Regions from separate parts of the Neobacillus sp. KR4-4 genome, predicted to be linked through region 3. Evidence: riboswitches for the same ligand, from Rfam matches in the RefSeq annotation. Region 3 holds a riboswitch; each other region holds the start of a gene.
The links. A riboswitch is a leader RNA that binds a small molecule or an ion and turns the genes downstream of it on or off. The one in region 3 is predicted to bind lysine.
Positions count from the first base shown of each region.

Region 1 (7,641 bases), on a different contig from region 3:
TTGGCGAGGGATATTGGAAACAGACTCCAAGTCCTGCTTATTTAGAAGCGCTCGGAGGCGCTGATGAGTCGGAATGTAAAACCCATGCAGATACTGTTAAAGCTGGCGAGGAACTAGGATTAATCCCGCTTTGGTCTTATGTAGCCAACGATGATGATTGGGACGATTACGAGTGGCTTTATTCGATGTCCGTCGAGAACTATTGTCTTGAGAATCCAGATGATACAGATTGTGATGCGATGTTGGAGCGGATTCGAACTTGGCGCCGGACCTATTTGACCTGGGGCAGGGATACGTTGGGATTCGGTCTGTATTTATATAGGAATAACAAAAACAAATAACCTTACAAGCCTTATATACCAAGGCTTCAACCCTATTTAATCAAACGTTTGATTAGTTTTTCAGCAGTATTTTCCGACCTTTTTTAATCAAACGTTTGATTAGTTTTTCCACAAAAAAAATTCTCACTCCAGAAAAATCCTTTAATACTAAGGCCTCGCCCCCATTTAATCAATCGTTTGATTAGTTTTTTCAAAAATACCCTATACCCTCATAAATCTATATATCTCAAGGCTTCAGCGCTTTTTAATCAATCGTTTGATTAGTAACCACAATTAGACTTATAAAACCACATCTGTTACACTAATATAGTTACCCAAGGTAATTATTACTCTAGCTAACTATTCGACTTATTTGAGGTGATTTAAATAAAGACTTCACAAAAATTCTTTCATCAATTATTGATGCTTTACCGTCCGTTTGAAAATAAATTGAATTTCCATTTGGCTGAGCATCAACTTCACAGAGCTCAATGGTCCATTTTTCACTGCTTATCCAATAATGGACCTGCTACACTTGTGGATCTTTCTCATTATTTATATGTAGAAAAGCCCACAGTTACTAGGACTATTAATCGATTAGAGGAACTGGGCTATGTCGAACAGGTTCCTAGCCATGATAAACGTGAAAAGCGGATACAGCTGACAGAACTAGGAAAAAAAGTATATATGGAAGTTCGTGTCACGATTGATCAGTTTGAAAATGACATCTTAAAAGGTATCTCAGAACCTGAACAGCTTGAAACCATCCAGGTTATGGGGATCATTCGAGATAATATTATTAAGTAAGGGGTTAAATAACGTGAATCAACCAAGAGCTAAACTTTGGACTAAAGATTTTACGATTGTTTCCGGGGTCAATTTTTTCGTCACTTTAGTCTTTTATTTATTAATTGTCATCATTGGTGTCTATGCAGTAGACGAATTTCATGCTTCCACAAGTCAAGCTGGTCTTGCCACAGGAATCTTTATTGTTGGTTCATTAATTGGCAGGTTTTTAATCGGTAGATTTATTGAGTCTATTGGAAGGAAGAGAACATTAATCATTGGTGCCATCCTTTTTATTTTCACACTTCTTTTATATTTTCTGAATTTCGGGATTACCTTCCTGCTTATAACACGACTACTCCATGGGATTGCAGCCGGAATGGTTGGTACAGCAACAGGAACGATCGTGGCCCAGATTATCCCTGCTTCACGGAAAGCTGAAGGAATTGGCTATTTCAGCATGAGCGCAACATTGGCTACCGCAATTGGCCCATTCATTGGCCTATACATGACCCAGCATACGGATTTTCAAATGATATTTATTTTCTCCCTTGTAATAGGGATCATTAGTTTAGTCACAGCGTTCTTTGTAAATGTGCCTCAATTAGAAGGAACACCCCAACCAACTGAAACAAAAGGATTTAAACTTTCTAATTATATTGAGCCCAATGCATTGCCAATTGCAGTTATTACATTAGTAGTAGCTTTTTGTTATTCCAGCGTTCTTTCATTTATTAACTTCTATGCAATAGAAATTGACCTAGTAAGCGCGGCAAGTTTCTTTTTCTTAGTTTATTCTATTGCCGTGTTGTTATCACGCCCCCTTACCGGCCGTATAATGGATTTAAAAGGGGCAAACTATATTATGTATCCATGTATTATTGCCTTTGCCGTTGGTTTGTTTCTGCTTAGCACCGCAAGCATCAGCATTATTTTATTAGCAGCAGGAGTATTAATCGGCCTTGGTTTCGGTAACTTGCAATCAAGTACCCAAGCCATAGCAGTAAAACTAACTCCTCCCCATCGGATGGGATTGGCAACTTCCACTTTCTTTATCTTTCTTGATGCGGGTCTGGGGTTCGGTCCATACATCCTCGGGTTTATTATACCGTTAACAGGCTATCGTACTTTGTATGTCATTTTAGGTGCAGTCGTTCTTGCATCGATGGTTCTTTACCACTTCCTGCACGGTAAGAAAGAACTTCCAAGAAGAACCAGGGTGAATGAACCAACACCTGGCACTCATTGATTTCTAGCACCACCCTTCAGGCGGCAGACATAAAACCCGTCTTAAGCAAATATGATTAACATAACAATCCTAAATAAAGGGGTCGGTAAATTTGATGATTTTTAATAAAATTGCATTATCCTTCGTAGTTTTCTTTTCCATCAGTATGATCATAAATACTTATTTAGGAGAAAAGGAACAGATTCAATCGGATGTTATTTATTTTGTGATGAACGGGTTTGCATATATTGTATCTGCATTAGAAGTAGAAAAAGAAGAACAGGGGTTAGAAACTGCATAAACTTTACAAATATAGTTCCTTTTCCCCCTTGAAACAAAAGGAATATTCTGATATATTTACTATTAATTATATATTTTTCTTACTTCAATACTTTTGAAGTGAGGATAGAGGTGCAAAGACCATTAGTACACAACTGGAGGATAATGAGGTCCAACGATGGTTGTAAAAAGGGGAATTTGCCGAAGTTTCATTGATTCTCATTATCATGAAGCTGGTTCTGCTATTGAATAAATACAGAACTGTCATATAGGAGACTATATGGAGGGCTATCTTACGCACGGGAACTTAGTTTTATTTATGTTTCTACTGCAACAGTGAACCCTCACTGTTGCTTTTTTGCGTTGAATTTTGAATGGCCTTGCCCACCTCTAAATTTTATAAAAATTTATTAAAAGGGTGAGAAAAAATGAATTTTGGCCAAGTTTTAACCGCAATGGTTACACCATTTGATCAAAATGGCGAGGTTGATTTTAACGCAGTAAGAAGATTAGTAGATTATTTAATTGAAAATGGGACGGACGGTCTCGTCGTTGCCGGTACAACCGGTGAATCTCCAACTTTAACGACGGATGAAAAAATCGCTTTATTTAAAGCTGTTGTCGTCGCAGCGAGAGGAAGAGTCCCAGTTATTGCTGGCACTGGCTCGAATAATACACGGGCATCTATCAGTTTAACAAAGCAAGCTGAAGAAACAGGTGTAGACGGGATCATGCTCGTTGCTCCATACTATAACAAACCTTCCCAAGAAGGTATGTATCAACATTTCAAAGCAATCGCTGAATCTACATCATTACCGGTTATGCTTTATAATATCCCTGGTCGAAGTGTGGTCAATCTGTCCGCAGAGACCATTGTTCGCCTATCCCAAATCGAGAATATTGTTGCTGTTAAGGAAGCAAGCGACAACCTGGATGACATGGCTGCTATTATTAGCCAAGCCCCTAGTGATTTTACCCTTTATAGTGGGGATGACAGCTTAACACTGCCGGTTTTAGCGATTGGCGGTGCTGGAGTTGTATCTGTTGCTTCTCATGTAATTGGCAATGAAATGCAAGAAATGATAAATCATTTTAAAAATGGACGCGTCCAAGAAGCGGCTCACTCTCATCGCCAACTGCTGCCTCTTATGAAGGCATTATTTACGGCTCCTAATCCGGCCCCAGTAAAAGCAGCCCTGAACATGAGCGGGGTGCAAGTTGGTGGACTTCGATTGCCATTGCTGCCTTTGAGTCACGATGAAGAAATGGCATTGCAAGTGGTTTTACCTGGACACCAAGTCAAAACATTAATTTAAATACTGGTAGGCTGTCAACACATAGGGAATTTTGAATTCCGTGCTGTTGACAGCCTTTTATTTTTCGGACCCTGACTGAAATTTTTTCACTTTCCCTTTCCAATAAAGTCCAACCAAAAGGGCATACTATTCATATTTACATGGAATAGGGAGGATATTTACTTGCAAACCAATAATCAGCAATTATCCATTTTTGCTTTAGGCGGTATCAATGAAATCGGAAAAAACATGTATGTGGTTCAATATGCAGACGATATTTTTATTATTGACTGCGGCGGGAAGTTTCCAGATGAGAGTTTATTAGGAATTGATTTAATTATCCCTGATATTACCTATTTGGTAGAAAATCAGGAGAAAATCCGTGCTTTGATTGTCACTCATGGACATGAGGACCATATTGGCGGGATTCCGTATATATTAAGAAAATTGAACGTTCCTATTTACGCTACCCGCTTTACCTTGGGCCTGATTGAATTAAAAATTGACGAACACAGGTTGAATGGCAACACGAAACTCGTGACGATTGATTCAGATTCCAAGCTTGAGTTTGGAGAAACAACCGTTTCCTTCTTCAGAGTAAGTCATAGTATCCCGGATTGTCTCGGCATTGTTTTTCATACTCCTGAGGGGAATGTCGTTCATACTGGGGACTTCAAATTTGATTTAACACCGGTGAATAATCAACATTCTGATATTCATAAGATGGCTGATATTGGTGAGCAAGGTGTCTTAGTTTTAATATCAGAAAGTACCAATGCCGAGCGTAAAGGGCTAACGCCATCCGAGCAAATGATTGGTGGCACTTTAGATGAAGCCTTCATGAAAGCAGAAGGAAAAATCTTTATATCTACGTTTGCCTCGAATGTAAATCGTGTCCAGCAGGTCGTCGCCTCTGCCATAAAATCCAATCGAAAGATCGCCCTGCTTGGCCGTAGTATGGTAAATGTCGTTTCTGTTGCGATAGAGCGCGGGTATTTAAACGTGCCAGAGGGAATGCTCATCGAAGCACGGGATGTTGACCAACTGGCGCCGGAAAAGGTTGCCATCCTATGTACCGGAAGTCAGGGGGAACCTATGGCGGCCCTTGCGCGACTAGCAAGCGGGAACTACCGGGATGTTTCCATTTATCCTGGGGATACAGTTATCTTAGCTGCCTCCCCAATACCGGGCAATGAAAAATATGTGTCGAGAATCATCGACAACTTATTTCAACTAGGTGCTAAAGTGATCTATGGCTCGGGTAGTTCAACGGGCATGCACGTTTCGGGGCACGGTTATCAGGAAGATTTAAAGCTCATGCTTACCTTAATGAAACCAACCTATTTTATTCCGATTCATGGTGAATATCGAATGCTGCATCATCACCAGATGTTAGCAGAGTCCGTGGGCGTAGAAAAGGGAAATACATTTATTATTAAAAATGGTGATGTAGTTGATGTCGAAAATTCCGTAGCACGTCAGACCCGGTCCATTCCAGCTGGGGATACGTATGTTGACGGGATGGGCGTTGGCGATGTTGGGGACATTGTGCTCAGGGACCGGAGGCAGCTTTCTGAAGATGGAATGCTCGTAATTGTGATTACCATTAGTAAAGGAGACCGGAAGATCATTTCTGGGCCTGACACGATTACCCGCGGGTTCGTCTATGCCCGTGACTCAGACCAGCTCCTCAAAGAGATTAACCGCCTTACTAAGAAAACCATTAATGACCTCCAAACTGAAAATATCCGCCAATGGAATGTCATGAAACAAAACATCAAGAAAAGCGTCGGACAATACGTATTCGCCCAAACAAAAAGAAAACCGATGATTCTCCCTATTATAATTGAAATATGAAAAAGGGTGTCAGGCACCATGTGAAAAAATTTCACATGGTGCCTGACACCCAATGTTTTAATTACCTTCATTTTTAACCTGTTGGCAATTTTATTTTATCTAGTATAGTGGTGAGATAGTTTTTGACTGTGTTGATTTTTGTATGTTCTTTGAGGTGATGTTGGCGGATTACTTCCATATCTTGTTTTTGGTCAATGGGGTCTTCATCCATTAGTTCGGCGTTATAAATTTTATCCCCGTTATGAATGCTGCGAATGGAATTGGCTAGTTCATCACTAGGGCTATCCTTCAATAAAAACCCACTTACCTCCGCCCGTAATGCACGCATATAATATCCACTTCGCGCAAAGGTAGTTAGGATAATCACCTTGCAGCCAAATGACTTTAATGCTTCTGCTGCCTCTAGCCCACTCATTTCAGGCATCTCTATATCCATAATACAAACATCAGGCTGAAGTTGATGCACTAGTGAAAGCGCCTCTTCCCCATTGCTCGCCTGACCGACCACTTCCATATCTTCTTCCAAATTCAAGAGAGAACCCATTGCTCCAAGCAGCAGTTCCTGATCCTCTGCAATAACGATTCGAATCATGTAAGCTCTCTCCTTATCCGGCAGTTGTTATGTAAATAACAACTCCCCTTAATGAAGGGGAGCTAGCCTGTTATAATGGGACCCTTAGTTGTTAAATTTCCGGTTTCACTTGTTGGACAGTGAACTTTTTCTTTGCTAAAACTCTAACTTCTTTAAAGGTTACAAAGTTTTTTCGCTCTTCATCCCATAAACGGAAGCGAAGAGACTTTAAGCTCGTAGCAAGCGTAATTGTTGGAACCTTTTGTAATGGAGGCGTGTTTTTATGTGCCTCTTCCAATTTATAGTTAGGTACTCTTGGGCTTAAATGGTGCACATGATGAAAGCCAATATTTCCAGTTAACCATTGCAATACTTTTGGAAGTTTATAGAATGAACTTCCTTCTACTGCCGCTTTCACATATTCCCACTCTTTATCTTCTTCAAAGTAAGAATCCTCAAACGTATGCTGTACGTAGAACAGCCATACACCTAATGCGCCTGAAATCATGAAAATTGAGCCTTCAACTAAGAGAAATGACTGCCATCCGATAGCCAAACAAAGCAAACTGATTAAGGCTACAATGAGAATATTGATTAAATATGTGTTATTACGTTCTTTTCTTTTTGCACCTTTACGATTAAAACGATTCTTAAGAAGGAACACATAGATCGGACCCAACCCAAGCATTACCAAAGGATTGCGATAAAAGCGATAAGCCAAACGAAGTTTTAGTGGTGCTGCTAAATATTCATCTACTGTTAATGTCCAAATATCTCCTGTACCTCGTTTATCCAAGTTCCCACTTGTAGCGTGGTGAACGGCATGTTCATATCCCCATTTATCGAACGGGAAGATTGTTAGTACCCCCATCATCGTGCCAACGATTCGATTCGTGCGCCGGCTTTTAAAAAAGGAATAATGGGTGCAATCATGAAAGATGATAAATATCCTTGTGAGAAATCCTGCAGCAAGGATGATTGGTACGAGTGCTAACCAATAGGAAACGGATAGGCTCAAATAGCCAAGGTACCATAAGGCAATAAATGGTACGACCGTATTAATAATCTGCCATACGCTTTCTTTTGTCGTTGATTTTTCAAAGGGAGCCACTTGTTTTTTTAGAGTCTTCGTATTTTGTAAGGTCATTTTTTGAATTCCCTTCCTTCTTCGTGTCGTTATATCAAAGTATAGAGAAACAAGTTTGTCCTTGTTAGTAGCAGGTGTCATGTGCAGGATATGACAAATGTCACATTACAATAATATTTTCCAGCAAATTGGTGCCTGACACCAGATATACCAACACT
Region 1 is NZ_JBHHJU010000001.1:4,883-12,523, reverse strand. It holds gene ACE198_RS00100 (SAM-dependent methyltransferase) at 1-341, shown strand, start outside; gene ACE198_RS00095 (MarR family winged helix-turn-helix transcriptional regulator) at 708-1,127, shown strand; gene ACE198_RS00090 (MFS transporter) at 1,141-2,355, shown strand; gene ACE198_RS00085 (hypothetical protein) at 2,450-2,635, shown strand; lysine riboswitch at 2,733-2,912, shown strand; gene dapA (4-hydroxy-tetrahydrodipicolinate synthase) at 3,042-3,929, shown strand; gene ACE198_RS00075 (ribonuclease J) at 4,092-5,765, shown strand; gene ACE198_RS00070 (response regulator) at 5,839-6,357, opposite strand; gene desA (Delta(5) desaturase DesA) at 6,449-7,483, opposite strand.
Region 1: linked by a shared signal. The riboswitch ahead of dapA (4-hydroxy-tetrahydrodipicolinate synthase) and the one ahead of ACE198_RS07595 (aspartate kinase) in region 3 are both predicted to bind lysine.

Region 2 (7,641 bases), on a different contig from region 3:
ATATCTCGAAACCGCTGGTACGGTAGACCTTGACGTCGAAATTAAATTTAGAATCGGCTCAGTGCCCTTTTCCATTGATGTACATAAAAAACATATTGAGGAAATTAAGGATTTATATAAAGCCCTAATTAAAATTTCAGAAATATCACATGAAAATGAAATTTCCCTTCAGTTCGCTAAACAAAGCTTAGATGTTGCCTCCACTACTTTAGGTCGTGTGACAAGTGCAGACAGTAATTTGGTTGTACAATTCAAAATGCTTAATCAAGCGGCTTTTCAATGGTTAGAAGACAGCAAAAAGCAATATATAGTCAAAGATTTTGGGTATGTATTTGAAAAGTATATCAATAACTAAACCGTGAGGCGCATGAAAATTTTTCATGCGCCTCCTTTTTTATTTATATTCTATTAAAACATCTTCCAAAGGCAAACGAGTAGTATTAAAAGCAGGTGCTGCCGCCTTCCCCACTGAAATCAGGACAATTGGAAATAGTCGATCTTCAACATTAAACATTTTCACAAATTTTTCTTTATCAAATCCACCCATTGGAACGGTGTCATATCCTCGATCTTTTGCAATCAACATCAATTGCATTGACACTAAACCAGCATCAAATGAAGCAATATTTTTTAAGACTTCTTCTGAAGCAAATGGATAGGTTTTATTGGTACCTTCAATTAATCTATTCATATTAGCCTCATCCATAAAACCAGCTTCAAAGGCACTTTGGTATACTTTTTCCACGCTTTTATACATTTCCTTATCACCTAAGACAGCAATAACAGCAGAAGCTGTTTCGACTTGTTCTTGATTATTGGCTACTGCTCTAAGTTCCTTTTTTAACTCCTGGTCTTGGATCACGATAAAACGCCATGGTTGTAGATTACTTGAGGATGGTGCTTGTGTTGCTTCTTTTAACATTTCTTTTATTTCTTCTTGAGAAATTTTATATGTTGAATCATATTTTCTAACGGAGTGACGTTCTTTGATAACATCAGATAAACTTTTCGTTAAAGTAGTTTGCATGAGAGATTTCCCCCTAATCAATTTAACTTACTAATAGTAAGTGCAAAATCATCTTACTATTAGTAAGTACCTTTCGTCAAGAAAATAAACTATGATATGATATCGTTAGAAAAGTAAAAAAGAGGGATATTATATGAATGAACCGAACAACCACAAGTGTATGACTCCTTCTGAAGAGGAAATTAAGCATATATGTACCAATTTTCATAATGCGATTGAATTTATTGGTAAACGTTGGATGGGCTCCGTTATTTTTTCACTTATGGAGGGCCCGAAGCGATACCATGAAATTGTTACTTCCATTCCTGGAATCTCTGATCGATTGTTAACCGAACGCTTGCGTGATTTAGAGAATGAAGGATTGATTATTAAAAGGGTGATTGCCACTTCACCTAAGAAAGTGGAATATGAATTAACTCCAGCTGGGAAGGATCTTGAAGAAGTTATCCATGTGTTATTGAAATGGATAAAAAAACGAGGAAAATCCCGATGAAACAAAAAGGGTTACATCCATTTAATAGATGCAACCCTTTATTTATGGACTTGGCCGATGAAACAGCCCCATTACTTCAATCGTTTCTGTAATATTAACAAAGGAACGCGAATCGACTTCCGTGATTAAGTGTTTCACTTCATTAAGTTCGTATCTGGAAATGACTGTTATCAATACATTCCGCTGGTTATTTGAGTATCCGCCAACACCGTCCAAAACAGTTAAGCCTCGATACAAATTCTTTAGTAAATGATTCCTCATCTCTTCGCCTTTATCTGTAATAATCATTAGAGTTAATTTTGCATGATCCGTATAGATTGCATCGACTACTTTACCTGTCACAAAAATAGATACTAAGGTATAAAGTGCAGAATCCCAATCAAACAAAAATCCACTAATCATAATAACTACCGCATTCATGCCTGAAAGTAAAGTACCAATTGGAAAATCCCTTTTTCTTGCTACGATCATGCCAATAATGTCAAATCCCCCAGTCGATCCGGAACAACGGAAAACGATTCCGACACCTAAGCCCGTTAACGCACCACCAAAAATAGATGAAAGAATTCTATCATCTGCGATCGCAAATACGGGAATTACATATAATCCTATCGAGATAACAATAACCGAAAAGATCGAATTCACGATAAATCTTTTTCCTAACATTTTATATCCAATAATTAACAAAGGAAAATTCAAAAGGAAATTTGCCACCCCTGTATTCACCGGTGAGATCATCCCTAATATCATTGAAATTCCACTTAATCCACTGCTCAATACTTCATGTGGGATTAAGAAAAGGTTAAAGGCAACCACAATAATTAGAGATCCCAATATCATTCCAACAATCTGCATGGTAAAAATCCTCCTAATACGAACAGGCATCAATTCTAATTCAAAATAATACCGATACTCTCACTTAAAGTAAAATAAAAAAATTAATTTAAAAAAAACAAATTATCTGTTTATTGCTGATTAGAAAATTACATATTGACAAATCTATAAAAATTCATTTACTATATTAATATATTTAATTTCATATGATAAATCCTCATCAAACCGATGAGGTAGAGGTCGCGGTTTTTATTAGTAAAGTGGACGAGATGTGAGAGACATTCATGACTCTACTTAAAAGGAAAAACTGCCGAAGTGTGCTTTTACTCTTCAAAAAGCATGCTGGGTCTGTCTTCAAATAGGAACAGAACTGTCACGATTATTTCTACCAGCTAATCGTGTTGAGCTATCTTTCGGAAGGTATGATGCGGGGTATTGTAATGCCATCGATTATTCCTCGATGGCATTTTTGTATTCCAAACTCCTTCACGAAAAAAAGAAAAAAGAGGAGTCAAGACTATGCAAAATGCTAGAGTATTAAAAGAATCTGAATATACCAGTGATTTAACACTAGAAAAAGCTCCATCGGACTTAAAAAGAGGGTTAAAATCTCGTCATCTCACCATGATTTCGCTTGGCGGAACGATTGGAACGGGTCTTTTTCTTGCTAGCGGCGGCGCAATCCATAGCGCAGGACCTGGCGGAGCCATCCTATCCTACCTTGTTATTGGTGTCATGGTTTACTTTTTGATGCAAGGGTTAGCTGAAATGGGTGCCTATATGCCCGTTGCAGGAAGCTTTAGTACGTATGCCACCAAATTTGTCGATCCCTCCCTTGGTTTTGCGCTCGGCTGGAACTATTGGTATAACTGGGCCATAACGATTGCTGCAGAATTAGCTGCGGTAACGATGATCATGAAATTCTGGTTCCCAAATACTCCTTCATTTATCTGGAGCGGTATCTTTTTAGTGATTATGTTTCTCTTAAACTACCTTTCTGTTAAAGGATTTGGAGAAGCAGAGTATTGGTTTTCCTTAATTAAAGTGGTAACAGTTCTTATTTTTGTTGTTACTGGTACGTTAATGATTTTCGGTATCATGGGTAATGAAGCACCTGGCTTCAAGAACTTCACGATTGGTGATGCACCATTCCACGGTGGATTTTTGTCAATGCTAGGCATCTTTATGGCTGCAGGCTTTTCCTTTCAAGGAACTGAACTTTTAGGTGTAGCAGCTGGTGAAACAGAGGATCCAAAAAAAGCCATCCCACGTGCCGTGAAGCAGGTGTTCTGGCGTATTTTATTATTTTATGTATTGGCGATTTTAGTCATCGGGCTTCTTATTCCTTATACAAATGACAATTTAGCAAATGGCGACGTTACTGTAAGCCCGTTTACTTTGGTTTTCCAAAAGGCAGGAATTGCTTTCGCTGCATCAATCATGAATGCAGTAATCTTAACCGCCGTTTTATCGGCAGGAAATTCAGGAATGTATGCATCAACTCGTATGCTTTGGGATTTGGCCCGACAAGGTAAAGCTCCTAAATTCCTTGGAAAATTAAACAAAAGAGGCGTTCCAGTAAATGCCTTAATTGCAACAACTTTGGTGGGGACACTTGCTTTCCTTGCCTCATTCTTTGGTGATGGAACAGTGTATATCTGGTTGTTAAACGCTTCAGGCATGTCCGGCTTTATCGCTTGGCTGGGGATTGCAGTATGTCATTATCGTTTCCGAAAGGCTTTTATTGCCCAAGGCAAAGATTTGAGCTTATTACCATATAAATCAAAACTTTTCCCATTTGGCCCTATCTTTGCTTTTCTTGTATGTGGATTTGTTGTCTTAGGACAAAACTATTCAGCATTTATGGGTGAACATATCGATTGGAATGGAGTATTAGTCTCCTACATCGGCCTGCCATTATTCTTACTTGTTTGGGTGGGATATAAATTAACAAAGAAAACGAAAGTAATTCCTTTAAAGGAATGTGACTTAAACCCTTAATTCCAAAGAAATAGTACGCAAAAATGCGTGCTATTTTTTTCATACAAAAAAACAGACTCTATGTTGAGTCTGTTTTTTATGCTTCTATGCTTCTTTCTCCTCTGAAGACCAAATATATAAATCTTCAATGCGGCAATTCAATTCTTTGGAAATGGTCATTGCAGTATTTAGGTTCATTACTTTCTTTGACAAGTAGTCGTTGAGTTGAGCTTGGGGAATATTTGTACTCCTTCCCAAACTTTCCAAGTCCATACCGTTTTTGGATAGTAATACTTTGAGGTTACTTTTTCTTGCCTTATAATTTGTCAAAATGACACCTCACTTTCATTAAAGCATAACACATTACGTTTTGTTTTGAAAGGAAGTGGGCTTTAAGATTTCCAATTGAGCTTAATTATCCAATAAGAAAGCAATGGGATTAAGGATTTTATGATATACTAAATAAGGAATAGGTAAAGGGGTGTTAAAGTGAAAAACTCAACCAATCTATACAAAAACGGACAATCAGTAAATATTATTGAAACTGGCGAAGTCGTCACCATTCTAAAATCACAATATGTAAAAAACATGAAAAGATATTCTTATATCGTTAAGGAACACCCGGAAACATTCTTTTTCGAAGAGGAATTAAAGGATCAATAAATTAGAAAAGCGTAAGCCCCTGGTCAGCGGCGTATGGCCTGGAGCGCTCCAACTGAGATAAAGGAAACACGAAGAGCCGGAGGCGCATTCGTGCTTGACTTATCGAAAGGTGGAGAGCGAAGGACACTAGCCGCTAGGGCGCTGGAGCTAGACAGTAATCTAATTTCAAAAACTTATACTTTATTGTCATTTCAAAAAAGAGAAGACCAATTCGAAAACTGGTCTTCTCTTTTTAATTAAAACTCTGCATTCCCTGTTGTTCTTGGGAACGGAACTACGTCTCTAATATTAGTCATTCCTGTTAAATACATAATTAAACGCTCAAAACCAATACCATATCCTGAATGTTTCGTACCGCCATACTTCCTTAATTCCAGGTACCACCAGTAATCTTCTTCAGTCATGCCAAGTTCATTTATTTTACCTGCTAAGATTTCTTCACGTTCTTCACGCTGACTTCCGCCAATCAATTCACCAATACCCGGTACTAATAAATCTGTTGCAGCAACTGTTTTGTTGTCTTCATTTAGTCTCATATAGAAAGCTTTGATTTCTTTTGGATAATCAGTAACAAATACAGGTCGTTTAAATACCTTTTCACTTAAATAGCGTTCATGCTCGGTTTGCAAGTCAAGGCCCCACTCAACTGGATAGGCAAACGTTTCACCTGACTCCCGTAAAATATCAATCGCTTCTGTATAGGTCACACGGCCAAAGTCTGCCGTATAGGCATTATTTAACCGGTCTAGTAAACCTTTTTCAATAAAGCTGTTAAAGAAATTCATTTCTTCAGGAGCCTGTTCTAATACATAGCCAATTACATATTTCACCATTTCTTCTGCTAAATCCATGATATCCGGCAATTCAGCAAAAGCAACCTCAGGCTCAACCATCCAAAATTCCGCCGCATGTCGCGCAGTGTTAGAGTTTTCTGCTCTAAATGTTGGGCCGAAGGTATAGACATTCCGGAATGCCAACGCAAACGCTTCTGCCGATAACTGCCCGCTTACGGTCAAATTGGTTTCTTTGTTGAAGAAATCCTTGCTAAGATCTGTTTTGCCCTCTTCATTTTTCGGAAGATTGTCCATATCTAAGGTAGTTACTCGGAACATTTCCCCTGCACCTTCTGTATCACTTCCGGTAATAATTGGTGAATGAACATACACAAACCCTTTATCTTGGAAAAATTTATGAAGCGCATAGGACGCAAGCGACCTTACACGAAAAACTGCTGAAAATGTATTAGTCCTTGGCCGTAAATGGGCAATTGTTCGTAAGTATTCAAACGAATGCTTCTTCTTTTGCAATGGATAATCCACATTTGACGTACCTTCAATCACAATGTCAGTCGCTTTTATTTCAAAAGGCTGCTTTGCTTGAGGAGTATGAATAAAATCCCCTTTTACCCTAATGGATGAGCTGATAGGAAGTTTCGCGATTTCCTTAAAGTTCGCTAACTGCTCATCAAAAACAATCTGTACACCTTTAAAAAAGCTGCCATCATTTAATTCAATGAACCCAAAAGTTTTGGAATCACGAATGGTCCGAATCCACCCAGTTAATTCTACTTTTTGATCAATATAGCTTTCGGTATTTCTGTATAAATCCTTGATTAAGGCCTGTTTCATTGGTTTTCCTCCTAAATCTTATGTAAAAAGGTAAAAAAAACCTCCCATCCCATTGGGACGAAAGGTAATATTCCATAATACTATCATCGTTTTTCTTTTATCCCTTCAATATTATATAAAAATCATATCAAATTAGCAATATTCAACAAGATTTCCGTTTTAAAAGTAATTTTTTAGTCAGCGTCGATTCTTTTAAAAGCTTGGATTTTTGCATGGAGAATTGCACATTCAGCCATTCTATCCGGTCATAGAAGGCATCTTCGCAGTCGGAAAATTCATGATTCGTATCATACCAACTGATTTTTTTGGGAGAACTAGCAATTGAATAAAGAGAATTAGCATGGTTTCGACCGATATATTCGTCATTTTCAGCAAATTGGAAAAAGATCGATGCTGGCGAAGCATTTTTAACATAATGAATCGCATCCAATTTCTTAAGACTCGAAATAAAAAATTCGAAGCGTTCAGGTGGTAGGAAACCACGAATTAGCACGGCTAATGGATGCTCACTTGTCATTTGCATCTCTGACACCTGTCCATATCCTGAGATCAGAATAAATGTTTTTATGCGATTTTCAATACCTGAAAGAATACCACCCCATGCTGCCCCCATGCCTTGGCCGACAAAGGCGATCTTGGATTCATCCACCTTTCCTAGTTCTCTAAGCAACGTGACTCCCCTTTTTATATCCATTACTGTTTGAATATATTTTTGAATATCTGCCATTTCCTCAATCGTTTTTGTAAACCCTTTCTTTCCTCGCAACTCTAGTTGTTTATTCCCTCTTAAGTATTGGGCTTCAATGAGCAGGGTTATATAGCCCTGGGTTGCTAGCATTTGGGCTTCACAGAAAAATGTTTTTCTATCTCCTTGACTTGGGTGCATATAAATGACTGCAGGTAGAGGGCCTAGTTGATCTGGTATGAATAGGTAGGCTGAAACCTCTCCTTTGAAAGGGCTTTCATATTTTACGTCATTAATATGATATCCATCTTTGGTAATTGTTTTAATCACT
Region 2 is NZ_JBHHJU010000004.1:29,060-36,700, forward strand. It holds gene ACE198_RS05235 (PH domain-containing protein) at 1-355, shown strand, start outside; gene ACE198_RS05240 (nitroreductase family protein) at 395-1,027, opposite strand; gene ACE198_RS05245 (winged helix-turn-helix transcriptional regulator) at 1,161-1,520, shown strand; gene ACE198_RS05250 (YitT family protein) at 1,563-2,375, opposite strand; lysine riboswitch at 2,581-2,771, shown strand; gene ACE198_RS05255 (amino acid permease) at 2,874-4,355, shown strand; gene ACE198_RS05260 (helix-turn-helix domain-containing protein) at 4,440-4,664, opposite strand; gene ACE198_RS05265 (hypothetical protein) at 4,824-4,997, shown strand; gene asnS (asparagine--tRNA ligase) at 5,234-6,625, opposite strand; gene ACE198_RS05275 (alpha/beta hydrolase) at 6,768-7,641, opposite strand, start outside.
Region 2: linked by a shared signal. The riboswitch ahead of ACE198_RS05255 (amino acid permease) and the one ahead of ACE198_RS07595 (aspartate kinase) in region 3 are both predicted to bind lysine.

Region 3 (7,641 bases):
CTCAGGAGGTATATGGAATGTCAAGAAAAGTGGTAGTTTTAGGAGAAGTTCGTGACGGTTCATTACGTAATGTGTCATTCGAAGCAATTGCAGCAGCAAAAACAGTTGCTGAAGGCGGAGAAGTAGTTGGTGTTTTAGTGGGCGATTCTGTAAGTGCTCTATCGACTGAGTTAATCCAATTTGGTGCGGACCGTGTGGTTGTGGTTGAAGATGAGAAATTAAAACTTTATACATCAGATGGTTACGCTCAAGCTCTTTTAGCGGTGCTTGACCAAGAAAAACCAGAAGGGCTGATTTTGGGACATACCTCATTAGGTAAAGACCTTTCCCCAAGAATTGCCGGAAAATTAGCATCAGGTTTAATCTCAGACGCCACTGCTATTGAAGTAGCGGGTGGAAATGTCGTGTTCACAAGACCGATTTATTCCGGTAAAGCATTTGAAAAGAAAATTGTGACAGAGGGCTTGATTTTCGCAACGGTACGACCAAATAATATCGCCCCACTTGAGAAAGACGAAGGCAGAAGCGGAGATGTATCAGCCCTTTCTGTAGAAATCAAGGATCTTCGTGCAATCATTAAAGAGGTCGTTAGAAAAGCGAGTGAGGGTGTTGATTTAAGCGAGGCGAAAGTAGTTATTTCAGGAGGCCGCGGTGTAAAAAGTGCGGATGGGTTCCAACCGCTTAAAGAGTTAGCCACAGTCCTTGGCGGTGCAGTAGGTGCTTCTCGTGGTGCTTGTGATGCTGATTATTGTGATTACTCGCTGCAAATTGGCCAAACGGGCAAGGTTGTTACACCAGATCTTTATATTGCTTGCGGCATTTCCGGAGCTATTCAGCATTTAGCCGGGATGTCTAACTCAAAAGTAATCGTTGCTATTAACAAGGACCCAGAAGCAAACATTTTTAAAGTAGCTGATTACGGAATTGTCGGTGACTTGTTTGAAGTAGTTCCATTACTAACTGAGGAGTTTAAAAAGCTCAAAGTACACTCATAATAATAAGGGCGAGCGGAATGCTTCCGCTCGTTTTGTATTTTGTTTATTTTGGGGATAATAATTGATGAAGCAATTTATTAGCTTGATTTTTTAAACGATGTTATACTTTCGGTAGTAACTCAGTAATCATTAGGAGGGCAATATAAATGGCAATTTCACATTTAACTGATCAAAACTTTTCGGCTGAAACTGGTTCAGGCCTTGTTCTTGTAGATTTTTGGGCACCATGGTGCGGACCTTGTAAAATGATCGCTCCCGTTCTTGAAGAACTTGATTTAGAAATGGGCGATAAGGTAAAAATCACTAAACTTGATGTGGATGATAACCCGCAAACTGCAGCAAACTTTGGTGTAATGAGCATCCCAACTTTATTAGTGATGAAAAATGGAGAAGTCGTTGATAAAGTTGTCGGCTTCCAACCAAAAGATGCACTAGCAGGTGTTTTAGAAAAACATGTGTAAATAAAATGAAAATGCCTTAGCTTGGAAATAACCCAGCTAAGGTTTTTTTATTTTTCCAAGAGACTACTACTTTTAATTATGCGCCGTTTCCTTTAATATTTTAACAGTAGATTATATATAAGACGGGAGAGAGTGGCCGGAATGAATGAAACAATTAAGCAAAAACTGACGCTGCTGCCGGATCAACCTGGCTGCTACTTAATGAAAGACCGTCAGGGAACGATTATTTATGTGGGAAAAGCTAAGGTACTAAAGAATCGTGTCCGTTCCTATTTTACGGGATCGCACGATGGGAAGACACTAAGACTTGTCAATGAAATTGAGGACTTTGAATATATCGTAACCTCTTCGAATATTGAAGCACTTTTGCTGGAATTGAATCTTATTAAAAAGTACGATCCAAAATACAATATCATGCTGAAGGATGATAAAACCTATCCGTTTATCAAGTTAACAGCGGAAAAGCATCCCAAACTTATTATCACAAGAAAAGTAAAAAAGGATAAAGGCAAATACTTTGGTCCGTATCCCAATGTGACAGCTGCAAATGAAACCAAAAAGCTTCTTGACCGAATCTACCCGCTCCGCAAATGCTCAACCCTGCCGGACCGAGTCTGTTTATACTATCATTTAGGACAGTGCCTGGCACCATGTGTGAATGAAGTTCAGGAAGAGCAGTATAAACAGATGACGGATGAAATCACCCGCTTTTTAAATGGCGGGTATAAGGAAATAAAAAAAGAGCTGAAGGAGAAAATGGCTGCTGCCTCCGAAGAATTGGACTTTGAACGTGCAAAAGAATACCGTGACAAAATCATCCATATTGAAACGATTATGGAAAAACAAAAAATTACGATGACCGATTTTACTGATCGTGATGTTTTTGGCTATGCCGTCGATAAAGGCTGGATGTGTGTGCAAGTCTTTTTTGTCCGCCAAGGCAAACTAATTGAGCGGGACGTTTCTATGTTCCCCGTCTATAATGAGCCAGAGGAAGAAATCTTAACGTTCCTCGGTCAGTTTTATTCGAAAGCCAATCATTTTAAGCCGAAAGAAATTCTCATTCAAGATGATGTCGAGTTGAGTTTAGCAGAACAACTGTTGGAAGTTAAAGTGCTTCAGCCGCAACGAGGACAGAAAAAGGATCTTGTGCAATTAGCGATTAAAAATGCAAAAATTGCTTTGAATGAAAAATTTTCACTAATTGAAAAGGATGAAAATCGAACCATTAAGGCAGTGGAGAACCTGGGAGAATTACTGGGAATCTACACGCCACACAGGATTGAGGCTTTTGATAATTCTAACATCCAAGGGACAGACCCTGTATCAGCAATGGTAGTGTTCATTGATGGCAAGGCGAACCATCGTGAATACCGTAAATACAAAATCAAAACGGTTCAAGGGCCGGATGATTATGAATCGATGCGAGAAGTAACGAGAAGAAGGTACTCACGCGCGCTAAAAGAGGAACTCCCTCTTCCTGATTTAATCATCATTGATGGTGGTAAAGGGCATGTTGAAGCCGTACGAGACGTATTGGAAAATGAATTAGGCTTAGATATTCCGCTCTCGGGGCTTGTAAAAGACGAAAAACACCGGACATCCCAATTGCTGTATGGCAATCCTTTAGGAATTGTTCCGCTCGGGCGAAACAGCCAGGAGTTTTATTTACTGCAAAGGATTCAAGATGAAGTCCATCGTTTTGCGATCACCTTCCATCGCCAACTGCGCGGAAAAACTGCGTTTCAATCCTTGCTTGATGATATTCCGGGAATTGGGGAGAAACGGAAAAAGTTATTGTTAAAACAGTTCGGCTCGGTGAAAAAAATGAAAGAAGCAAGTAAAGAGGAATTCATTAATATTGGAATTCCTATGAATGTGGCCGAAGAATTAATCAAAAAACTTCAATCCTAGAGATTGTCAGAAAAAAAGGAACATGCTATAATAAGTGAAAATTTAATTTACTATCACTTTTACGTATTAAAGTGAAGGTAGAGGTGCGAGCTTCAAGAGTAGTGGTTCTGAGAAGGATGAGCTTCTGAGAAGAATCATGAAAGGGGATGTTCGCCGAAGTAAAGAAGGTCTCATAACTTTCTTTTCTGGTCCCGTATTGAATAAATGCTGGATTGTCAAGACTAATGTCTTGGAGAGCTATCTTACATTGTAGGTGCGAGAATTTTTTTCGTGTTTTAAGCAATGAGATGCCCTTCTCATTGCTTTTTTGTTTTTATTTGGGGAAAAATATGAATTACATCTGGAGAAGGGGAAAACAAACATGGGGATTATTGTACAAAAGTTCGGAGGCACCTCCGTCGCTAATGTAGAAAGAATTTTAAATGTCGCATCATGTGTAAAAGGTGAGGTTGACCGCGGAAATAATGTGGTTGTTGTTGTTTCTGCAATGGGAAAATCTACGGATACACTCGTCGGTTTAGCAAAGGAGATTTCAGCGCAGCCAAATAAACGGGAAATGGACATGCTGTTATCGACCGGGGAACAAGTAACGATTTCGTTACTGTCTATGGCTCTCAACCAGCAAGGTCTTGATGCTGTGTCCTTTACTGGGTGGCAGGCTGGTATTATGACCGAACCAGTCCATGGAAATGCCCGGATTTCTAATATTAAAACAGCAGCGATTGAATCACAGCTTGAATCCGGCAAGGTGGTTATTGTTGCGGGATTCCAAGGAATCACCGAAGAGGGTGAAATTACTACACTTGGCCGTGGCGGTTCCGATACCACAGCCGTTGCACTCGCAGCAGCCTTAAAGGCAGATAAATGCGACATATATACGGATGTAACGGGAGTTTTCACAACGGATCCAAGATATGTGAAGAGTGCTCGCAAGCTATTATCGGTATCGTACGATGAAATGCTGGAGTTAGCTAATTTAGGTGCAGGAGTACTTCATCCGCGAGCAGTGGAATTTGCTAAAAACTATCAAGTACGTCTCGAAGTTCGTTCGAGCATGGAGAAAATAGAAGGAACAGTTATTGAGGGGGAAGCAGCAATGGAACAAAACTTAGTTGTCCGCGGAGTTGCATTTGAGGACGAAATTACAAAAGTAACAGTATTAGGGTTGGCTAATTCATTAACAAGCCTATCAACCATTTTTACCACACTTGCTGAAAATCATCTGAATGTGGATATTATTATCCAAAGCACAACTGAGGGTGGATCTGCGAATTTGTCCTTCTCTATTCATACAAATGATCTATTAGAAACATTAAAGGTCCTAGAAGACAATAAAGCTGTTTTGAATTATGAGCAAATTGATGCTGAAAACAAATTAGCGAAGGTGTCGATTGTCGGATCAGGGATGATTTCCAATCCCGGTGTAGCAGCAAAGATGTTTGAGGTACTCGCTGCAAACAACATCCAAATCAAAATGGTCAGCACATCAGAAATAAAAGTGTCGGCCGTTGTAGAAGAAAAAAATATGTTAAAAGCAGTAGAAGCTTTACACGAAGCATTCGGACTTGCAGTTCAATAAAAAAGAATGGTGTCAGGCACTATTCGGTGCCTGACACCATTTTCAATTAGTTTTTTTCCCATTTCACTGTGAAAACAACTTTATTGGATTTTTTTATTGGATGTTCGAAGGTTTCGGCGTTGGCTTCTTTTTGCAATTCAATTTGTTGGGCAAGGAATCCTGCTTCAAGTTGGAAAAAATGTTCAGCCTTTGACTTAACTCGTGAAATAATGAGCGGACTAATTAATTCAAATTGGAACTCAGTTTTATTTTCTTTCACAAGTTTTAACTGGCCCCATGAGGCCTTGGCGAAGAAATCAATAATCTGTTCTAAATCCATTAATGGATATTTTCGTGCAAGTCGTTTTCCAGCCCAATATAAAATTTCAGGTGTGTCTTTCCCTAAAATCTCAGGCAAGAGAACTTCTCTGATTAGTTCATATCCGAAGATGGAAATAGTTCTAGGTTCATCAATATCGATCGTTTCATTCATAACTGTACTATTATTCACAAGCTTCCCCTCTTTCTATCATTCTATTATATACATTTTTGGTTAATTTTTAGTACAGTTTTTCTAGTTATAATGAATCAAATTTAGCTTATTTTTTTGTTATTTTGCAATATCTTACCTTGTTTTCCATGATAATTATCATTCCCGATAAAGAAATAATAACAACCGTTTTTTCTTGGTAATTAATTGAAGGAATTCAAGAAATGTTGAGAAATGACCCATTTTTTTAGCGAGTATATATTAATTATTATAATATCAATATATTTAAAAAATTTTAGTTTTATCCGAGTAATGTGTATCCGTTTTCTTGACGCTCTTAGATGATGGGAGTAAAATGAACTTGTCACATTATTGTCACAGTGATGCGAAGTTTCGACAAAAGTGGATTTAATTTGATAGAAACTGAACATCATTTTTTTTAAACATTATAGGGGGGTAAATTTATGGCGGGTAATCGAGAGTTTGTTTATCGGAGATTGCATTCGTTGCTAGGTGTTATTCCAATCGGGATCTTTGTCATGCAGCATCTAATTGTGAATCACTATGCAACAGAAGGGGTAGAATCCTTCAACAAAGCAGCGAACTTTATGGGGAATCTTCCATTTCGCTATGTTTTAGAAACTGTAATTATTTATTTACCGATTTTATTCCATGCAATCTACGGGCTGTATATCGCTTTTACAGCTAAAAACAATGCAAGTCAATATGGTTTTTTTAGAAACTGGATGTTTATGCTACAACGTGTGTCTGGTGTAATTACACTAATTTTCATCACATGGCATGTGTGGGAAACTCGTATCGCTGCTGCTTTTGGAAATGAAGTTAACTTCCAAATGATGCAAGATATCCTATCATCCCCATTCATGTTTGGATTTTATGTTGTTGGTATCATTTCAGCAATTTTCCACTTTGCAAATGGCTTGTGGTCATTCTTGGTAAGCTGGGGCATTACAGTATCGCCTCGTTCTCAAGTGATTACTACATACGTGACAATCGTTATTTTCTTGGCTCTATCTTATGTTGGTGTAACGACATTACTAGCTTTTGTATAAAAAATGAACGATTGCTCGGAAAAATATTGGATTTTGGATTAAGGGAGTGAGTCACGAATGAGTAAAGGTAAGGTTATTGTAGTCGGCGGTGGTTTAGCTGGCTTAATGGCAACGATTAAGGTTGCTGAAACAGGAACACCAGTAGAATTATTTTCTTTAGTGCCTGTTAAACGCTCTCACTCTGTTTGTGCCCAGGGTGGTATTAATGGAGCAGTAAATACAAAAGGTGAAGGGGATTCCACATGGATTCACTTTGATGACACAGTATATGGCGGAGATTTCTTAGCTAACCAGCCGCCAGTAAAAGCAATGTGTGACGCAGCACCTGGAATTATTCACTTAATGGATCGTATGGGAGTTATGTTTAACCGTACTCCTGAAGGATTACTTGATTTCCGACGCTTTGGTGGAACACAGCATCACCGTACTGCATTTGCTGGAGCAACCACTGGTCAACAGCTGCTTTATGCATTGGATGAACAAGTTCGCCGCGAGGAAGTAGCAGGCCTTGTAACGAAATATGAAGGCTGGGAATTCCTTGGTGCAGTTGTTGATGACGATGGTGTGTGCCGCGGGATTGTTGCTCAAAACTTAAAAACAATGGAAATTAAATCTTTCTCTGGCGATGCCGTTATTATGGCTACTGGAGGCCCTGGTATTATTTTTGGAAAATCAACTAACTCTGTTATTAATACAGGTTCTGCTGCATCAATCGTTTACCAGCAGGGCGCTTATTATGCGAATGGAGAAATGATTCAAATCCACCCGACTGCCATTCCTGGTGATGATAAACTTCGCTTAATGAGTGAATCAGCACGTGGTGAAGGCGGACGTGTTTGGACATATAAAGATGGAAAGCCTTGGTACTTCTTAGAGGAAAAATATCCTGCCTATGGAAACCTTGTACCACGTGATATTGCAACACGTGAGATTTTCGATGTATGTGTAAATCAAAAACTTGGAATCAATGGCGAGAACATGGTATACCTTGATCTTTCTCATAAAGATCCACATGAATTAGATGTTAAACTCGGCGGTATTATCGAGATTTATGAAAAGTTTATGGGTGATGACCCTCGTAAAGTTCCAATGAAAATCTTCCCGGCTGTTCACTATTCAATGGGTGGCCTTTGGGTTGATTACGATCAAA
Region 3 is NZ_JBHHJU010000005.1:181,155-188,795, reverse strand. It holds gene ACE198_RS07610 (electron transfer flavoprotein subunit alpha/FixB family protein) at 18-995, shown strand; gene trxA (thioredoxin) at 1,142-1,456, shown strand; gene uvrC (excinuclease ABC subunit UvrC) at 1,598-3,370, shown strand; lysine riboswitch at 3,441-3,618, shown strand; gene ACE198_RS07595 (aspartate kinase) at 3,732-4,949, shown strand; gene ACE198_RS07590 (YslB family protein) at 4,996-5,439, opposite strand; gene ACE198_RS07585 (succinate dehydrogenase cytochrome b558 subunit) at 5,883-6,491, shown strand; gene sdhA (succinate dehydrogenase flavoprotein subunit) at 6,549-7,641, shown strand, end outside.

Region 4 (7,641 bases), on a different contig from region 3:
CTTCCTTTGTTTCCTTTCTGACAAACATCGGTGCTTCGATAATATTTTCGATGACTGTTTTATGAGGAAAAAGATTGAAATGCTGAAACACCATTCCTACCTTTTCTCTTACTTTATTTAAGTTTGTTTTTGCGAGGTCTATTTTTTCAGAATCAATGATAATGTCACCGCTCTCTGCCACTTCTAAAAAATTGAGGCAGCGAAGCAGCGTACTTTTACCAGAGCCGCTGGCACCGATCAGAACAACGACCTCTTTCTCTTCTACACTTAAGTTAATCTGTTTTAATACGTCAAGCTTACCAAAGGATTTTGAAAGATGGCTCATTTCAATCATGCGATTACTGCCTCCTTAGGTCTGCTGACATCCATTTTCTTTTCAATCCGATTAGCAACCCATGTGAAAATCAGAACGATAATCAAATAATAGACGCCGACAACAAAGTACGTTTCAAATGGCATATAGTTTTCACCTTGGACACTAAGAGCCGTGTTATATAGATCCGTCACGGCAATATAGGCAACAAGGGAAGAATCTTTTAAGCCAATAATAAACTGATTGGCTAAAGACGGAATTGCTCTTTTGAAAGCCTGCGGGAAAATAATTCTCCTCATCGCAAGAGAATAGGACATTCCGAGTGACCTTGCCGCCTCCATCTGTCCGCGGTCAATGGATTGCACCGCTCCTCTAAAAATTTCCGCAATATAGGCTCCTGTATGTACACCTAATGCCAGAGCCCCTGCCGTGAAGCTGTCCAGGTTCACGATATTGGCAAGTCCATAATAAAGGAACATAATCTGAACAATGAGAGGCGTTCCACGAATAATACCTATATAGATATCGGCAATGCGATTTAGTATTTTACTAGAGGAAATTTTAAAGCCCGCGAAAATTATACCAATCACCATGGCAAATAATAGCGAGATGGCCGTTATCGCGATGGTCATCCAAGAAGCTTTCAAAAAAGCAATTCCGTGTTCACTAAAAATACTGATAATATTTTCAATAAATATCATGATGCGTACCTCCTTCGTTGAATCGTGCAAGCACCCACATCAGGTGCTTACACTAAAATCTTTGATCCTCTCTTACTTTTCCATGATGTTTGTATTAAACCATTTCATACTGATTTTTTCATACGTCCCATCGTCAATCATCGATTGGATGGCTTCGTTGATTTTTTCAGCGAGCTCTTTGTTTCCTTCAGCTACCGCTACACTGACACGGTCTTCATTCAATAAATCGCCAATGGCCTTAATTTTTAAGCCTTTTTCATTTTTAGCACTCACACCGACAATCTTATCCGTGATGACCGCATCTAAACGGCCAAGCGCCAAATCTTGAAGGGCGTTAACGTCTGTTGGATAGCCTTTCACTTGATCAGATAATTCATCGGCCATGTCTTTCCACGTACTTGCTTGAATAACACCAATTTTTTTGCCTTTTAAATCCTCTTTCGATTGAATCGCAGAATTGCCCTCCGCTACAAAAATCTGTGCACCAGATAAATAATATGGATTGGTGAAATCAACTTGCTTATCTCGCTCAGGTGTAGCAGTCATACTTCCAATAATGGCATCATATTTGTTTGCCTTTAATCCTTGGATAATCGTTTCCCATGGATTGGTTACAGGGTTGGCTTCAAGCCCGATTCTCTTAGCAATTTCTGTTCCAATTTCAACATCAAATCCAGTCAATTTACCGTCTTTCTTAAAGTTTAACGGTGGATACTGCCCGGTCATCGAGAATGTTAACAGCCCTTTTTTCACTAACTCATGCTTAGAGCCACTTGCTTTTGCTGCCTTTTCTCCATCAGGCTTCTCCGTGCCGCAAGCAGATAAAATCAACATCATCGCCGCTGCTAATAAAAATGCAAACTTTTTCATAAAAATCCCCTCCTAGGTAATAAAAAAAACACCGTCCATGTGAGTATGACGGTGTTCTACACACCCTCATCGGTTAGCATTGGTGAAGATAGTTCTCCACAATTCCAAGGAACTGTGACAGTTCTGCCCCTATTCGAGTGCAGACCCAGCTTTCTGAACGCAGTGATTTCAGAAGCTTCGGCGATGGATCCTTTTTCCTATTTTCATAGATTTCACTGAATCTCCAATAGGATACTAATATCAATCGCGACCTCTACCCCATCTAATGCTTAAAGATGAGGATTTATATTTAGTTTAATGAAACAAGTTTTAGTATATATAAATATTCTTACTTTTGCAATAATATTTTTGATGTTATTTTTTATCAAAATTAAAGACTTGACGGGCTTTCTCTTCTGATATACATTTTTTCTAAATACCAATTTACTAGAAAAGAAGGTCAGGCGTATGTTGCAATGTCGTGAGGATGTGCTGACATTCACGAAACAGCTTGTAAACATTGAAAGTGTCGTTAATACCAATGGCGAAAAGGCCATTGCACAGTCTTTATATTCTATGATTTCTTCTATTCCCTATTTTTCACAAAACCCTAGCCACCTAGTGTTAGAACAAACACTCAACGACGATCAAGAGCGTTATAATGTTCTTGCTTTTGTGAAAGGAACGAAGGGAAATAGCAGCCGCACGGTGATTTTGATGGGTCATATTGATACGGTTGGGATTGAAGATTTTAACCATTTAAAAGACCAGGCTTGCTTCCCAGACCAACTGATGGAGTCACTAAAAACGGAACAGCTGCCGGCTGCCGCTAAAGAGCATTTAGACTCAGGCGACTGGTTATTTGGCCGCGGCGTCCTTGATATGAAAAGCGGGGTTGCCAGCCACTTATATCTCTTAAACTATTATTCCGAGCACCCTGAAGAACTAGACGGAAACATCGTTCTCTTATCAGAATGTGACGAAGAGGACAGTTCACACGGTGTTCTTTCCGCATTGAAAACATTGAAACGCTGGAAAAAGGAACATGGGTTTACCTATGTAGCCGCGATTAATGCGGATTTCGTTTCACCAAGATATGAAGGCGACGAAAATCGCTATATCTACAAAGGGACCGTCGGAAAGCTTCTGCCATCTTTCTTTATTACAGGAGCAGAAACGCATGTAGGCTCCGCCTTTGAGGGACTTGATCCGAACTTTATTGCCGCCGAGCTGACCAGGCAAATCAATTACAATCCAGAGCTTTGTAACGAAGCATTTGGTGAAACAACCGTGCCTCCTGTTTCGTTAAAACAAACGGATTTGAAGCCTTCTTATACCGTTCAAACGGCCTTAGCTGCCTATGTTTATTACAATTTCTTTATTCATTCCTGGTCGCCAAAGGACGTGCTTGAAAAATTAAGGGAACAAGCGATCATTGCTTTTACCAATGCCCTGACTTCCTTTGAAGAAAGGTATAAACAATACAGCACATTAAGCGGCGAACCCTATGTACAGCACCCTTGGAAACCTAGAGTGATGACGTACGAGGAAATGGAACAATTATTGGTTGAAGAGAACGGCGAAGCGTTCACGGCACATATGAGTCAATTTAAAGAACAGCTTTTAAAAAATACAGAACTAGATACGCGCATGTTTGCGGCAAAAGTGGTCGAGGAAGCATGGAAATGGATGAAGGATAAAAATCCGGCCATTATTCTGTTTTACTCATCCCTGTACTCTCCACGAATTGAATTGACAGGGAAAACAACGGACGAGCTTGCTTTAATTACGGCCTTGGATGAAGCAGTGGATGAGCTCCAGCCATACTATCAACATCCGATGGTGACACGTAACTTTTTCCCTTATATCTCAGATATGAGTTTTGTTGCGCTTAGTGATGACGAAGCCGGTATTAATGCCGAATCGAACAATAACCCTGGCTGGGGCACCAAGCTCTTTGTAGACTACCAAGACATTCGCGATATCAATGTACCAGTAATCAACATCGGCCCTTATGGTCTAGATGCTCACAAGAAACTTGAAAGACTAGAAATGACTTACTCCTTTGAAATCGTACCAAATCTAACAAACCTCGTGATTCAGAAACTATTAAATCATTGAGGCCAAAAGCCTGTAGACTCGTCTGGTCTACAGGCTTTTTTGTTTTGCGGCACCGGCGCGATCGGAAAATAAGCGGAGTTTTTCCGGTTAAATGCAGAATGGAGCTCGTTTTGGGGTAAATAAGGGAAGTTTTTCCGGTTATTCAAAGCGAAATCCACCATTTTCGCGCTTTTCGAGTAAATAGGAGGAATTTCTCCGGCTATTTTGGTTATTTTTAATGATAATTTCTAAATAAGCGGAATTTTTCCGCTTATTTATCTGATCGGGTGTTTAACATGATCCCCCAACCGATAAGAGCGAACCCTCTTGATCCCGGATGCGGGAATCAACATCTTTTTGTCGGCTAGTTGAGAAAGTGCTTTTTTTTACCGTTTAAAGACTTGCGGAGTAGTTAATATAAAAAGAATAGTTAGAGAAGAATTTGAGGATAAAACTATCTTACATTTAATAGGATTCTAAAATTTGTCAATTTATTTTTTTATATTTCGACCATACCATTCTGAGACCAAGAGTTTAATATATTTTCCCCCAATGCCATTTCCAAGAATAATAAAAATAATAAATTTCATAAACAAAAAAAGAAAAAATGAATACGATAAATAGAGGTGATCTATTGGACAAGCACAAATTTAAAAAGGTAATTAAAAAAATGTCCAGGTATATAAATTCGTGTCTTCTCGGTCCCTTATCTCCTGCCGAAAGACGCGATAAAGCATTTGAAATTCGTATGGAGGCCGCGAAATTCTATAAGAATCAGCCGCTGGTCAACCATCGAAATAATGGGGATGAAGATAGGTATCCAAATAAAATAGCCAGTTATTCGAAAGCATTGCCGCATAATGAGTTAGGAGAGGTTAATCTCAAAGCATATCATAATTATTTAGAAGCTTTGAAATCAGGAGACTCGAAAGATTTTGAGAAGATTCCAATGGGTGGTGCTGCGAAGCTGGTAAATCCACAGTCTGCATATGCATATGACTTAGTCGGACCCGATAGTCATCAGCTGGTTCTTCACGCACCTCCAGACTTTAGCAGTGCTGATCTTGCTGGAGAAATGGTTGAGCTTTATTGGCAAGCACTTGCAAGAGACATTCCATTCAATGAATACGATAGCAACCAATTAACAAAGGATGCAGCCGCAGAACTTTCAGGTCTGCCTGTTTTTAATGGGCCAAAAATCAATGGACAAGTCACGACAGGTACATTGTTCCGCGGGAACTATCAAGGCAGCATAGAAGGGCCTTATATTTCACAATTTTTATGGAAAAATATCCCCTTTGTTTCTACTGAAATTATCCAACAATACAATACTATTTTGCCAGGGGATGACCATCTAACTTCCTATAGCGAATGGCTGGCCGTACAAAACGGCTCAAATCCTCATAACAAAAAGATGGATTCCGTACCCCGCTATATTCGCAATGGCCGGGATTTAGCCGAATGGGTACACAATGATAGTTCGATTGATAGCGGGTTAATGGCTTGTTACCTTTTGCTAAGCTATGGCAGTAAAGCATTAGATCAGGAAAATCCTTATTTTAACTCTGCCACACAAGTTGGATTTCCTACCTTTGGGGTCCCGCATATTTTGGACTTCATCACAAGAGCTTCACGTCCAGCCCTTGATGCAGTCTGGTTCCAAAAATGGCTCGTTCATCGCCGGCTCCGCCCCGAAGAATTCGGTGGTCGGATTCATAATAAGATGATGGGTGCTGATTACCCCATCAATCCGGTGGTTATGAGTTCGGAAGCACTTATCCAAACATTTAATAAATTCGGTACGTACTTGCTTCCTCAAGCTTATTCAGAAGGATGTCCAACTCACCCTTCTTATCCTTCCGGTCATGCCGCCTTTATTGGGGCGATGGTAACAATGATGAAAGCCTTCTTTGATGAATCGTATGAAATACCCGATCCGGTTGTAGCAAGTTCTGACGGTCTTCACCTTCTGCCTTACGATGGGAAGCTAACGCTAGGAGGGGAACTGAATAAACTTGCAGCAAATATTGCCATTGGGCGGACGATTGCTGGGGTTCACTACCGTAGCAGTGCGATCAATGGTATGTTACTTGGAGAAGCTGTAGCCATAGGAATCTTAAGAGATTACAAGCGAACCTATAATGAGAGTTTCAAAGGATTCTCTCTTACAAAATTTGATGGATCTAAAATAACGACCTAAGAATTTTGATGATTCTAAAGAATAGTTACACCAAATTTGGAAAACTATTATTTGTACTGAATGCTTCCAAACGATAATATTTAAACGATTAAGGCCACTCTGCAAATGGGAGTGGCCTTTTCTATTAGGGAGCGCAAAAATCCAATGCGTTTTCAGCATTCTTTCCAATCAACCGTTTGATACTCTATCCTATTCCTTTTTATTAGAAAAGGAACAAGCTTATCCAGCTCAGATTAATTACCAGTATTTTTCCAATAAATGTCGTAAATTTCGTAAAGTACGTCATAAGTAACCAAAATTATGTCATAAATCTCTTAAAATACGTCATAAGTGTCCGCCTTTATGTAATAAATCTAATCAAATGAGGAAAAAGGATCAGTCCCCGCTGCGTTAAAACAGCGGAGAACTGATCCTTTTTTCTATCACACTTTTTCACGGCATAATACACTAATAAGCATAACGTTCGCACCTTAAGCGTAGGTCTTCATAGGAAGTTAATTTATCCTCACGATGACTGTAGCCATTATTTATACTTGGCACAAAAATCCTCTTAGTATGTAAGAGGCGATGAAATGTTGTCAATATGTTAAACATCTTTTGAAAACGTTTTACATTATGTCTGATGATTATAGGGTCATTACCCTTCACAATAAAGATAGATGAAACAAATTGTAAAGGAGTGACTCAGGATGGGAAATGTTCAAACAGGTGAAAATTTAGTCACGAAAGATGAGAAATACCTATGGCATTCAATGAAGCCGTATAACCCTCAAGCTACTAGCATCATTCAAAAAGCGGAGGGTGCTTGGCTGACAGATATTGAGGGGAATCGTTATTTGGATGCCATGTCGGGACTATGGTGTGTAAATGTTGGGTATGGAAGAGAAGAAATTGCAAAAGCGGCATATGACCAGCTTCTCGAGAATAACTATACACCATTAACAAATGGGCATCCTACGGCGATTTTACTGGCTGAAAAAATCAGCGAGTTATTAGGTGGAGATTATGTAGTATTTTTCTCCAATAGCGGCTCTGAGGCAAATGAAACAGCCTTTAAAATCGTCAGGCAGTATTACCAGCAAAAAGGGCAAGGCAGCCGTTATAAAATTGTCTCTCGGTATCGCGCCTATCACGGGAACTCCATGGGAGCACTTGCCGCAACAGGGCAAGCTGAACGGAAATATAAATACGAACCATTAGCACCTGGTTTTATTCATGTGAAAGCCCCGGATCAATATCGCTCCAATGAGGATGGATTTACGAATCCAACCGATTTACCTTCTGTTAAAGCAGTAGACGAAATCATGACATGGGAACATTCAGAAACGATTGCGGCTATGATATTGGAGCCGATTATTACAGGCGGCGGGGTCATTATGCCTCCAGATGATTACTTAAAGGGTGTAAAAGAAGTGTGCGAGAAGCATGGTGCCTTATTAATTGTCGATGAAGTCATCTGCGGCTTTGGACGGACAGGA
Region 4 is NZ_JBHHJU010000038.1:34,897-42,537, forward strand. It holds gene ACE198_RS25625 (amino acid ABC transporter ATP-binding protein) at 1-334, opposite strand, end outside; gene ACE198_RS25630 (amino acid ABC transporter permease) at 331-1,014, opposite strand; gene ACE198_RS25635 (ABC transporter substrate-binding protein) at 1,087-1,884, opposite strand; lysine riboswitch at 1,966-2,148, opposite strand; gene ACE198_RS25640 (M20/M25/M40 family metallo-hydrolase) at 2,332-3,984, shown strand; gene ACE198_RS25645 (vanadium-dependent haloperoxidase) at 4,598-6,163, shown strand; gene ACE198_RS25650 (aspartate aminotransferase family protein) at 6,853-7,641, shown strand, end outside.
Region 4: linked by a shared signal. The riboswitch ahead of ACE198_RS25635 (ABC transporter substrate-binding protein) and the one ahead of ACE198_RS07595 (aspartate kinase) in region 3 are both predicted to bind lysine.